DNA from 2 places in the Nocardioides aurantiacus genome. Region 1 is predicted to be linked to the other one. Evidence: predicted binding sites of a transcription regulator. Region 1 holds the regulator's gene; the other holds the start of a gene.
The links. The regulator LexA, encoded in region 1, represses DNA repair genes until DNA is damaged. The targets are predictions, from matches to a motif close to TCGAACANNTGTTCGA.

Region 2: the regulator LexA is predicted to act here: its motif matches at 2,103-2,118, upstream of EDD33_RS18950 (DUF222 domain-containing protein).

The regions. Positions count from the first base shown of each region.
Region 1 covers NZ_RKHO01000001.1:991,726-997,423, forward strand. The annotation lists gene EDD33_RS04760 (fibronectin type III domain-containing protein) at 1-1,948, opposite strand, end outside; gene lexA (transcriptional repressor LexA) at 2,006-2,761, opposite strand; gene EDD33_RS04770 (LysM peptidoglycan-binding domain-containing protein) at 3,044-3,562, shown strand; gene EDD33_RS04775 (hypothetical protein) at 3,821-5,248, shown strand; gene EDD33_RS04780 (glycosyltransferase) at 5,257-5,698, opposite strand, start outside.
Region 2 covers NZ_RKHO01000001.1:3,910,086-3,915,783, forward strand. The annotation lists gene EDD33_RS18945 (hypothetical protein) at 1-523, shown strand, start outside; gene EDD33_RS18950 (DUF222 domain-containing protein) at 655-2,088, opposite strand; gene EDD33_RS20920 (hypothetical protein) at 2,381-2,566, shown strand; gene EDD33_RS18960 (GNAT family N-acetyltransferase) at 2,484-2,768, opposite strand; gene EDD33_RS18965 (VOC family protein) at 2,768-3,274, opposite strand; gene EDD33_RS18970 (MarR family winged helix-turn-helix transcriptional regulator) at 3,353-3,826, shown strand; gene EDD33_RS20410 (DLW-39 family protein) at 3,853-3,978, shown strand; tRNA gene EDD33_RS18975 (tRNA-Ala) at 3,999-4,071, shown strand; gene EDD33_RS18980 (GAF domain-containing protein) at 4,200-4,766, shown strand; gene EDD33_RS18985 (GNAT family N-acetyltransferase) at 4,779-5,273, shown strand; gene EDD33_RS18990 (TMEM165/GDT1 family protein) at 5,304-5,698, opposite strand, start outside.

The DNA.
Region 1 (5,698 bases):
CCACCCGGTTGCGGGAGTCGAGCTTGTAGGCGCGCACCTTGTAGCCGCGGACCGCCTGACCGCCGGTGACCTTGGGGGCGCTCCACCGGGCCGTGGCGCTGACGGTGCCGCCGCTGGCCCCCGAGGAGGCGTAGCCGATGGTCGGGGCGCCCGGTCGGGTCATCACGACCGGGGCAGGGCTCGTCGTGGGCGTCGGGGACGTGGTGACGGGCGCTGGCGTCGTCGAGGGCGCGGTGCTCGGGGTCGGGGTCGGGCCCGCGGTCGGGCTGGGGGGGGTGGTGCCGGCGCAGCCCGAGGCGCGCAGCCGGTAGCGGCCCAGGCTGCCGTAGTCGGACCAGCCGACACCCGCCTGGGAGGCCGATCCGTTCCCGACGCCGTCGACCCGCAGGTAGTAGGTGCCGGCGGGCAGGGCGCGGCTGATCGACGCATCCATCCCGGTCACGGTCGACGGCCACGTCACGAGGGTGGCCGTGGGCTGGTCCGAGGTCAGCTGGGTGCTGCCGTCCGCGGCGAGCAGCGCCAGCTGGAGGTCGAGGGACGCCTGGGGGCCGGTGCCCGTCGCCGTCGCGGTGAGCGTCGTCGCGCAGGGGAGGGTCAGCCGGTAGAGGTCCCGGTCGGACCGGTCGCTGACCACCCCTGCCACGTCGTACGACGGGCTCGTGGGGAGGTCGGTCGCGGAGGCCGTCGTGCCGCCGTCCTCGTCGGGCACGCGGGTCAGCTTGGAGCCGATCACCGCGAGGTCGTCCTGGGTGCTGGTGGCGCCGGCGTACTCACCCTTGCTCCACTGGCTGATCCCGCGCGTCATCGAGGAGCCCATGAGCGGGCCCCACAGCGTGGTGCCCTTGTAGTAGTCGCTCCTGACGCCGTTCGTGGTGATGCCGTCGTGCACGAGGCCGAAGGTGTGGCCCGCCTCGTGGGCGACCGACTGGGCCGCGACGATGGGCGACATCGGCTTGCCGCCCATGGGGGTGGCGAACACCCAGGCCGGCTGGTAGGAGGCGGAGGGGTCCACCCGGTCGAACACGCCGCTCCAGGCCTGGCCGATGCACGCGGAGGCGCAGATCTGGGCGGGGGGCTCGGTGCTCGTGGTGACCACCACGCGGGCGCCGTAGGTCTCGTCCGCGGTCGTGTCCCGGCGCCACACGCCGTCGTCGCGGCTGTCGGTGGTCACGTCGACGTCGAAGGCCGCGTAGTACTCCGAGACCTGGCGCCAGACCTCCTGGATCCAGGCGTGCTCGGACAGGCTGTACGTCGAGGCGGTGCCCTCGCTGTTCCACCCGGCCCAGGTGCCGTCGCGCAGGGGGGTCTTGATGAGCTTGCCCCAGGCGCTGCCCCGCACGTCCGCACCGTCCATGTCGATGACGATCGAGCGCTTGGCGCCGGGCCGGCTGTGCAGCGTGAAGGTCTTGGCAGTGTCGACGCTGGTGGTGGTGACCGCACCGGCGACGGGCCCCTCGGCCACGGTGGCCATCGGCTCCTGGAAGTAGAGCTGTCCCTCCCGCGAGACCCACGCCGTGTCGTCGTCGCGCAGCACCGTGGCCAGGGCCTGCGGGCTGACACCGCTGCGCGAAGCCGCCTCGCCGACCTGGTCGCCGAGGGCGCGGAGGGCGTCGCGGCCGCGCCGCTCGCGGTCGATGACCGGAGCGACCTGGGCGTCGGGCGCCGCGACCTGGCCCGACGCGCGGCCCGCGTCGGCGTCGTTCTGGAGGGGGGAGACGGTCCCGGTGGCGCTCGGGTCGTCGGCCGGGGTCGCAGGTCGGGCGGGGGGTGTCGACGCCGTCGCCGGACGGGTCGACACCTCGCGCCGCGGAGCGGCAGCGGCCACGTCGGAGGTGGCCTCGGCGTCACCGGGGCCGGGAGGCAGTGCGCCGGGGGAGCCGACCGCCACCGCCGCGGCGATGGCGGCGGTGGCGCCGAGAGCGACGAGTCGGCGGGCGTGGGGGGGCACCCCCTCATCGTCACCCCAAATACGGACTCTTGGGCCGAAATGCCCAAATCAGACAAACTACATCCGGCGCAGGACTGCGGTCACCTTGCCGAGGATCGTGGCGTAGGTGCCGTCGATGGGGTCGTAGGCGTCGTTGTGCGGCAGCAGCCAGACCTTGCCGTCCTTCTTCTGCAGCGTCTTGACCGTCGCCTCGCCGTCGAGCATCGCCGCGACGACCTCGCCGTTCTCGGCGTTGGGCTGCTGGCGGACCACGACGTAGTCGCCGCTGCAGATCGCGGCGTCCACCATCGAGTCGCCGGAGACCTCCAGGAGGAACAACGTCCCGTCGCCGACGAGCGACTTGGGGAGCGGGAAGATGTCCTCGACGCGCTCCTCAGCCAGGATGGGCCCGCCGGCTGCGATGCGGCCCACCATGGGGACCATCGTCGCCTCGGGCATGCTGTCGCCGGCGCCCGTCGGGTCGAACGGCGACTCGTCGGCGCTCGCGATCGCGCGGCGCGCCGCCATGAGCTCGGGGATGAAGACCTCCAGCGCCCGAGGGCGGTTGGGGTCGCGCTTGATAAAGCCCTTCTGCTCCAGCACGCGCAGCTGGTGCGCGACGCTCGACGAGCTCGTGAGGCCGACCAGCTCGCCGATCTCGCGGATGCTGGGCGGGTAGCCCCGCTTCTCGATCGACTCGCGCAGGACGTTGAGGATGCGCTGCTGGCGTGGCGTGAGCCCGGTGACGTCCGGGGCCGCGTCGGGCAGCTCGGACACGGTGCCTCCCTTCGTCGTGGGGGAGGAACCGGGGGTCTGTGCGTCTCGCGTCGCCATGAGCCGCACGGTAGTCCAGCCGGGTCGGCCACTTCAAACACCTGTTCGAACCGCGTGTCGCGTCCCGCGTTCGACCGACGTGCGAACAGATGTTCGACGAAATGCTTGTCTCGACGGTTCGTGTGCCCTACCGTCGTACAGGTGTTCGATCGAACGTCTCTTCGAACCCGCGGACGACCTCGGTTGTCGGTGGTCGCGGATAGACATCGTTCCAGCACCCGGCAGGGGTCGCCGACCGTGCCGGGTCGCCCGACCCGGCACTTCCCCGAAAGAGGTTGATCGATGAGCACGCTGAGCATTGCCCGCGAGACCACCCGCACGTCCGCCGCGGCCCGAGTCCGGGTCCCGCGCCCCCGTGCGAGCGCGCCCACGTTCGACTTCACCGCGCCGGTCACGGCCCTCGGCCAGGAGGACCCGGCCCTGCAGGTGCTCGAGGTGCCCAGCACCGTCCGCACCGTGGCGCCCCTCGCGGCCCCGGCGCCGCAGCGTCAGTCGCGTGCGGTCCGCCAGGTCCGGCTGACCCGTCGTGGTCGCCTCACCCTGACCCTGCTGTTCCTCGGCGTCGTGCTGACCGCGATGGTGGCCGTCGGTGGCAGCTGGGCCGTCGCGTCGCTCGGCGGCGGCGAGCCGGTTCCCGTGCGCGTGGTGGAGGTCCAGCCGGGTGACACGCTCTACGGCATCGCCTCCTCGGTCGCCGAGCCGGGCGAGGTCCGCGAGATGGTCTACGAGATCCAGGAGCTCAACTCGCTGCCCACGGCGACGATCGCCGAGGGCCAGAAGCTCGCCGTCCCCCGCGGCTGAGTCATCGGCCCGTCCGCCACGGGCCGACATGACGTGCGACGACCTCTTCGACCCGGGTCGACGCACGGGGGAAGCGACGGGGCGGGGCCATGGTGGCCCCGCCCCGTCGGCGTCTCCCGGCGGCCTGGGCGAGGGCGGCCAGGTCCCGCACACCAGCCCGGGGGCGAGCGTGGTGTCGGTACGCTCAGCGCCGGACGGCGGACGCTCGTCGGAAAGGTCGTGCTGCCGATGTCGTTGCGCTCGGCCGACCTCAGGCTGGTGGCTCCGCACCGCGTCGAGACCGCGGTGGTGATGGGTCCCCTCGCCGAGATGCGCGAGGGGCTGCGCGCGGCAGGGGTCGAGGTCGACGGGCCATCGCGGCAGGTCGATCTCGTGGTCGGCGAGGTGCGCGATGCCCGGGAGGTGCTGGCCGTCACGGCGAGGTCGCACGTGGTCCTCGGCCCCGCTGTCGGCCAGGCCGTGCGCCGTCGATCGGGACCGTGGCACCCCCTGCTGCTCCGCGGCGCGACCCAGCGCCCCACGGCGGTGGTGCCCTTGTGGAGGCGAGAGCCGCTGCAGCAGTACGTGCGGACGACCGCGGTCCGGCCGGGGCGGAGGGGGGAGCTGCGCAACCAGGCGGCGAGGGCGTCACTGATGTGGGGTCCGTTGGCGGGCGCGGTGCTGCCACGCATCGCGAGCTGCGCTGTCCGGTTCCCGGAGCCGGGGCGGCCGGTTGCCCCGCGCTTCCTGGAGCAGGCGCGGGACCTCGGACTGCCCGGCGACCCCGGGTGGGTGCTCACCCTCGGGGACGGCGACGACCTCCAGCGAGCGGTGTTCCACGTGCTGCACGGGGGCACGCCGCGGTGGGTGGTCAAGCTGAGCCGCGTGCCGGCCGCGACGTCGGCCTTCGACCGGGACGAGGCCGGTCTGTCCGTGGTCGCGCGGGCCGGGGGCGTGGTGGCGCAGCACGCGCCGCGACTCCTGGGCCGCTACGACGTGGACGGGCTGCCGGCATCGGTCGAGACCGCAGGTCCCGGACCCCAGCTGGTGCACCAGGTCCCGGGTGCGCGGAGCGGGGTGGTCGAGTCGGTGGCGCGCTGGGTGGTCCAGGTCGCGGAGCAGACGGCGCGGGACGCCGCCGCCCTGGACGACGAGCTGGACCGGCTCGAGCGTGAGGTGCTGCCGCACTGGCGCGCTGCCGGGGCGCCCGACGACCTGGTCGCGCGACTGCGAGCCCCGGGGTGCGGCCCGCCCGCCGTCCTCGCCCACCAGGACCTCGGAACGTGGAACGTCGTCGCGGCGGGAGGCGACTTCATGGCCGTCGACTGGGAGTCCGCGACGGCGGACGGCATGCCCCTGTGGGACCTCGTCTACTTCCTCGGGGACGCGTTGGTCCGCGCCGAGGGCGTCGCGGGGCCCGCCGTGCTCCTGGAACGGTGCCTCGAGCTGTTCCGAGGCCGGGCACCCGGCTCCCCGGTGCTCTTCCGGTGGGTGCGTGAGATGGTCGCCGCGCTCGGTGTCGCGCCGGACCAGGTCGGGGCCCTCGTCACCCTGTGCTGGCTGCACCACGGACTCTCGGCCGAGCGGCGGGAGCGGGCGCTGGCGGGAGCCTCCGCGGCACCGGTCGGGCACCTGGCGCAGATGGCCGGACCATGGCTGGCCGACCCCGAGCTGGGGCCCGGCTGGTCGACCTGGCGGACGTCGTGACGAGATCCTCAGCCGGCGTCGGCCACGGCGCGCTCGAGGGCGGCGGAGATCGTGGGCGCGACCAGGTCGGACCGGTAGCGGGCGTGCCAGAGACGCCGCCCGGCCGCGGCCAGGGCACGACGGAGCGCCAGGTCGCCGACCAGTCGCGCGCACGACGCTGCCAGGTCCTCGGGGGCGTCGGCCACGAGCAGGTGGGTGCCGGGCTCGACCTCCAGCCCCTCCGCGCCGACGGTGGTGGACACGACGGGCACGCCGTAGGCGAAGGCCTCGAGGATCTTGATGCGGGTGCCCCCGCCGAAGCGCACCGGCACCACCGAGAGCGTGGCCGCTCGCAGCTCCTCACCGAGGTCGGGCACCTCGCCGGTCAGCTCGACGCCCTCGAGCCCCCGCAGAGTCGCCACCTGCCACTCGTGGTCGAAGCGACCCACCACGCGGAAGACCGCGCCGGGC
Region 2 (5,698 bases), 2.9 Mb from region 1:
CACCACGGTGCCATGGTCAGTGGCGCTGGTCGGGGTCGGGTTCACCGTCTTCTTCGTCACGGCCGCGCTGGGCATGGGGCTGGACGGCGGCGGGTTGTTCCTGCTGCCGTTCGTGCTGCTGTTCGCCTCGCTGATCCCCGATGCGGTGATGACCTTGCTGCGCCGGCGGGCGCTGCTCGTCGACCCCCAGGGAGCACGCCTCGAAGGCTGGGGCGTCTCCGCTGCCCTCGCTTGGGACGACGTCACCCACGTCGACCTCCAGACCGAAGGCCGCCGCCCGGCGGTGCTCGTGCACGGGCGCGACGACGCTCCCTCGTGGCGCCACCACCGCATCCGCATCATCTGGCCGACCGAGCCCCGACCGACGCGCGCGACGCTCGCCGTCCCCGTCGTCGCCCTGGACGCCCCCGGTGCGGTGATGGTGCTGTGCCGTGAGCTAGCCGCCAGCACCCTCGAACGTCGCCGATCTTTCCTCGCCCATGGCGCCACCGGGCTCCTGACCGGGGACCGGTCGCTGGTCTGACCCCACCCCCACCCGGCGGGTTCGATCAGCCGGGCTGAGTGTGGAACAGGCCCCGGCTCACCACTACTCGGGTGACCGCGCCGTAGGTGCAGGCCACGGCACGAGTCCAGCCAAGCTCGGCGCCTGACGGGTCAGGCCGCGGGTGCCCACGCGAGCTGCAGGGGGGTGCGGATGACGTCGATCCGGAGCCGCGGGCGTTCGGTGGCGTGGTGGGTGGCGTGGTGGGTGGCGTGGTCGGTGAGGTGGTGGGTGCCGGACTTGTCGGTCACGAGGACGTAGCCGTGGGGTGTGGTCCACACGGACCTGCCGTCGCGCAGGGTGAGGTGCCAGCCGGGGTGGTGGGTCTTGGTGCGGTGGCCGGTGCGGGCGAGGTGGGCGAGGTTGGACACCCGGGTCTGGGCTGGTGGGCCGGTGTCGTCGTAGGGCTGTTGGTATGGCTGGGCGTGGTCCAGGTCGGTGCCGCTGCTGGTGCTGGTGCCGTGGGGGAAGGTGTCGGCGGGTCGGATCAGGTGGACGCGTTCGGCGATCGCGGCGGGGATCTCGTAGGAGTCGGCGGCGACGTCCTCGGCGAGGTCGATCACGGGCTTCAGCGTGACGTGGTGGTGGCCGAGCAGATCGACGAGCTGGGTCTTGGTCAGCGCGCCGATCTGCTCGGCGCGGGCGACGCCGTGGCCGTGGAGGAGTCCGGGGGTGAGGTGGAGATAGGCGATCGCCCGCGGCCGGGTCATGGCGGGGGAGGCGTCACGGATCGCGTCGGCGATGGGCTCGGGCTGGTCGTGGTGCTCGGCGCCGACAAGGAGCTTGAGGGCAGCGAGCGGGTTGGCGAGGAGGCCGAGGGCGTCGCCGCGGAGCTCCTCGAGACTGGCCTCGGGCGGGGTGTCGGTGTGCTCGGCGAGGAGGTGGGCGAGGTGGTCCAGGCGGGTCCAGACCTGGGTGAGGGTCTCGGTGTCGCCGCGGGCGACGAGGGTCTGCAGGCCGGTGTCGGGGTCGGGTCGGCCGAGCCAGGCGCCGCGGCGTTGTCTGGCGGCGGCGGCCTTGGTCTCGGCCAGGGCGTGGTCGGCCTCGACGACGCGGGCGGCCAGGACGTCGAGGAGGCGTCCGGTGGGCAGGGTGGGGAGCAGCGGCGCGATGGCGTCGTCGACATGGGTGGCGGCGTCAGGGGCGAGGTCGCGGGTGGCGGTGGCGACCTTGCGGGCGACCCACAGCTCGACCTCCCCGGCCTGCAGGGCAGCCCAGCTCTGGGGGAGCCGGGCCTCGAGGTCGACGGCGTCGGCCATCAGGGCCCGGGCGGCGAGGGGGTGGACGTGCAGCACCACCGCGAGCTCGGCGTCGCAGCACGGTTCGACGACCAGCCCGTGGCCACCCAGGGTGATCACCCCGAGCCGGGGGTCGCCCATCAGCGTCCTGGTGCCGGGGTCGTCGGGGTCCAGGGCGTGGGCGCGGGCCCAGTCCAGGGCGATGCGGCCGCGTTCGGCGTCGAGGAGTCGGGTGGCGCGCGTGTTGCGCTCCGCGCGGGCGAGGATGGCGGCGGTCCCGGGGGTCGGAGGTCGCGGCTGCCAGCGCATGCCCGGAGTCTATATCGAACATGTGTTCGAACACCAGGTCGATCTCGATCTATGGATGTGCAGGAGCTCGACCGATCGTCACGACGGGCGCTGGGACGCATGGGCGCTCTCTCCGACCGGGTGCTGCGGCCCCGGGCCGTGGTCGATGGCATCGCCCACACCGGCCGGCTGGTGACCTCGGCGGCGCTGATCCTGTTCCTGGCCCTCGTGGCGCTGTCGACCGCACCGACGGTGGAGGTCAAGATCCGCGACCGCGACCGCGACCGCGACCGCGCTGGCGCTCGGGATCGCGATCGACGCCGTCGCGGTGCGCAGCCTGCTCGCGCCGGCGCTGGTCGGCGTGCTCGGGCGCGCCAACTGGACGCTGCCGCGCTGGCTCGGCGCGGTGGTGCGGCTCAGCGGCGGGAGTCGAGGTCCTGGTAGTCCTCGTGGCGGTCGAGGAAGGCCTGGACGAAGGGGCAGATGGGGAGGGCCTTGAGCCCCTCCGCGCGCACGTCGTCCAGGGCGGCGCGCACGAGGTGACCGCCCAGGCCCTCGCCCTCGTGGCCGTCGTCGATCTCGGTGTGGGTGAAGACGATCTCGTCGGGCGTGCGCTGGTAGGCCGCGAACCCGACGAGCTGGTCGTCGACGCGGACCTCCCAGCGGGACCGGTCCTCGTTGCGGGTGACGGCGGTGGCCATCAGAGGACCTGCTCGCCGTACATCTCGCCGAGCGGGTCCGCGATCAGCTCGATGCGGGCCCCGTCGGGGTCGGTGAAGTAGACCGAGACGCCGCTGTGCACCTCGTGGGGCACGCCGGCCTCGGTGAGCCGCTCGACCAGGGCACCCCAGGTGTCGGGGTCGACGGAGATGGCGCAGTGGTGCAGGCCGCCCAGCACCTCGGCGTAGGGGCCGACGTCGAGGCCGGGGAAGTCGAAGAACGCCAGGAGGTTGTCGTGCCCGAGGTCGAAGAAGAAGTGCGAGGAGCCGGGGTAGTCGCGGTTCTCGATCAGCTCGGTCAGCGGGAAGCCCAGCACGTCCTGGTAGAAGCGGATGGTCCGCTCGACGTCGCTGCTCACCAGCGCGGTGTGGTGCAGACCCCGGGCGGTCGACGCCGGCCGCTCGCCGGGCGGACGGAGATGGGTCTCGCGGAGCCGGGCGCGGCGCTCGGCGAGGTCGTCGGGGGACGGAGCGGGCGCCGAGGTCATGGTCGTCCTTCGGGTGGTGGGCGAGCCGTCACGGTACACGATTAGTTGATGTGTCATCCACCGGCGTACGATGCCGCGGTGTCCATCACCTCCGAGGCCCCGTGGCTGACCGGCGACCAGCAGCAGGTCTGGCGACGCTGGCTGGCCGTCCAGGCCGCGCTTCCCGCCGCGCTGCACCGCCAGCTGCAGCGGGACTCCGGGCTCTCGCTGCCCGACTTCGACGTGCTGGTGCAGCTCACCGACCAGCCCGAGGGTCGGGTGCGCGTCTCCGTGCTGGCCGCGGAGCTGCAGTGGGAGCGCAGCCGGCTCTCCCACCACGTCAAGCGGATGGAGGCCCGCGGGCTGGTGCGGCGCGAGGAGTGCGACGACGACGGTCGCGGCTGGTTCGTGCAGCTCACCGACGCGGGCCGCGACGCGATCGTGGCCGCGGCCCCCGACCACGTGCGCGAGGTGCGCGAGCTGGTCTTCGAGGACCTCACCACCGACGAGCTCGCGGTGCTCGACCGGGTCACCACCAAGGTGCTGGCGCGGGTGTCGGGTCGTCTAGGCTGACCCGGTCGTCCCAGGAGGTCACGGAAATGAAGAAGATCCTCGTGCTCGCGCTCACCGGCGCCGCAGCACTGTTCGCCAAGCACAAGCTCGACGAGGGCAAGAACGAGCAGGACCTCTGGCGCGAGGCGACGGACCCGGTCCGCAAGGCCTGAGCCGTTGCACCGCTCCACCGGGGGCCTTGGCGCAATTGGTAGCGCACCTGCTTTGCAAGCAGGGGGTTAGGGGTTCGAGTCCCCTAGGCTCCACGTCTCATACCGGTAGACCACTCGGTAGTCCACCTGGATCTGCATCGGACGCTTTGTCCGATTTGGTGGCATTATTGGCGCCTCCGGACCCGGGACTCCCCGAGGTCCCCGACCCGTCGGGAGTCGCCGTGATCCAGGTCCAGTCCCCGCCCCGCCCCGCGTCGACCGACGTCCCGCTGGCCACCTCGGTGCACCGCGACCTCGAGGTGGGTCGCTACGACCACGTGCCGCAGGGCGCACCGTGGCTGCGTGCCCTGGCGCTCGAGGCGGCCCGGGTCGCCGAGGTCCCGATCGTGGCCATCAACCTGATGAAGTCGACGACGCAGCGCACCGTCGCGGCCGTCGGGGCCGAGGTCACCCTCCAGGCCCGGCAGCACACGATGTGCCACGCGGTCATCGACGACGGCCAGACGGTGCACGTCGCCGACGCCTCGGCCGACCCGCGGTGGGCCGCGAACCCCTTCGTCGACGGGCGGTGGGGGCGGATCCGCTTCTACGGCTCGCACCCGCTGGTCAGCCCCGCCGGGTTCGTGGTCGGGACGCTGTGCGTCCTGGACGACCACCCCCGGGAGCTCGCCCCCGCGCAGGTCGAGGCCCTGGACGCGCTGGCCGCCCGGGTGGTCGCCGAGCTCGAGGAGAGCCGGTTGGCCGCCCTCAAGGCCGGGATCCGCACGTGGAGCAGGACCGTCGCCTAGGCTCGGCCGGCGATGACCGACACCTCCGAGCAGCCCATCTGGACCGTCGTACGCGCGGCCGACCTCGACGTCCCCACCCTGTACGACGTCCTGGTGCTGCGCGCCGAGGTGTTCGTCGTCGAGCAGGAGTGCGCCTACCTCGACCCGGACGGACTGGACCTGCTCGAGGGCACCCGTCACCTGCTGGGTCACCTCGGTGAGGGCGGGGAGCGCGACCTGGTGGCCTACGCCCGGGTGCTGGCCCCCGACGCGGCGTACGACGCACCGCGGATCGGTCGGGTGATCGTGGCCGGCCGCGGCCGGGGTCGCCAGCTGGGCCGGGCGCTGATGGAGCGGGCGCTGGAGGTGTGCGCGACCGACCACCCGGGGCTGCCGGTCGAGCTGGGCGGTCAGGCGCACCTCGAGGCGTTCTACGCCAGCCTGGGCTTCGAGCCGGGCGAGCACTACGTGGAGGACGGCATCCCGCACGTGTGGATGCGCCGCCCGCCCGGCCGGGGCCGGCCCTAGGACCAGTGCGGCCCTAGAACCAGTCCGGCCCTAGAACCAGCCCAGCCCCTCGGCGATCAGCACCAGCCCGAAGATCGCGAACAGTGCGGCCGCGCCGTACTTGATGACGCGCTCGGGCAAGTGCTTGCCGAGCACCGCGCCGACGACGATGGCGAGGGCGTCGGCCGCGACCATGCCGACGGTGCTGCCGATCCAGGTGCCGAGCCAGCCCTCCTGGGTGGCGAGGGTGATGGTGGCGAGCATGGTCTTGTCGCCGAGCTCGGCGAGGAAGAACGCGACGCCGACGGCGAGGATCGCGGCGCCGGTGGCGCTCTTGGCCTTGTTGGCCTCGGCCTCGGTGAGCTCGTCGCCGCGCAGCGTCCAGGCCGCGAAGGCGAGGAACGCGACGCCGGCGACGATCGCGATGGTGTCCTGGGAGTCGGCGA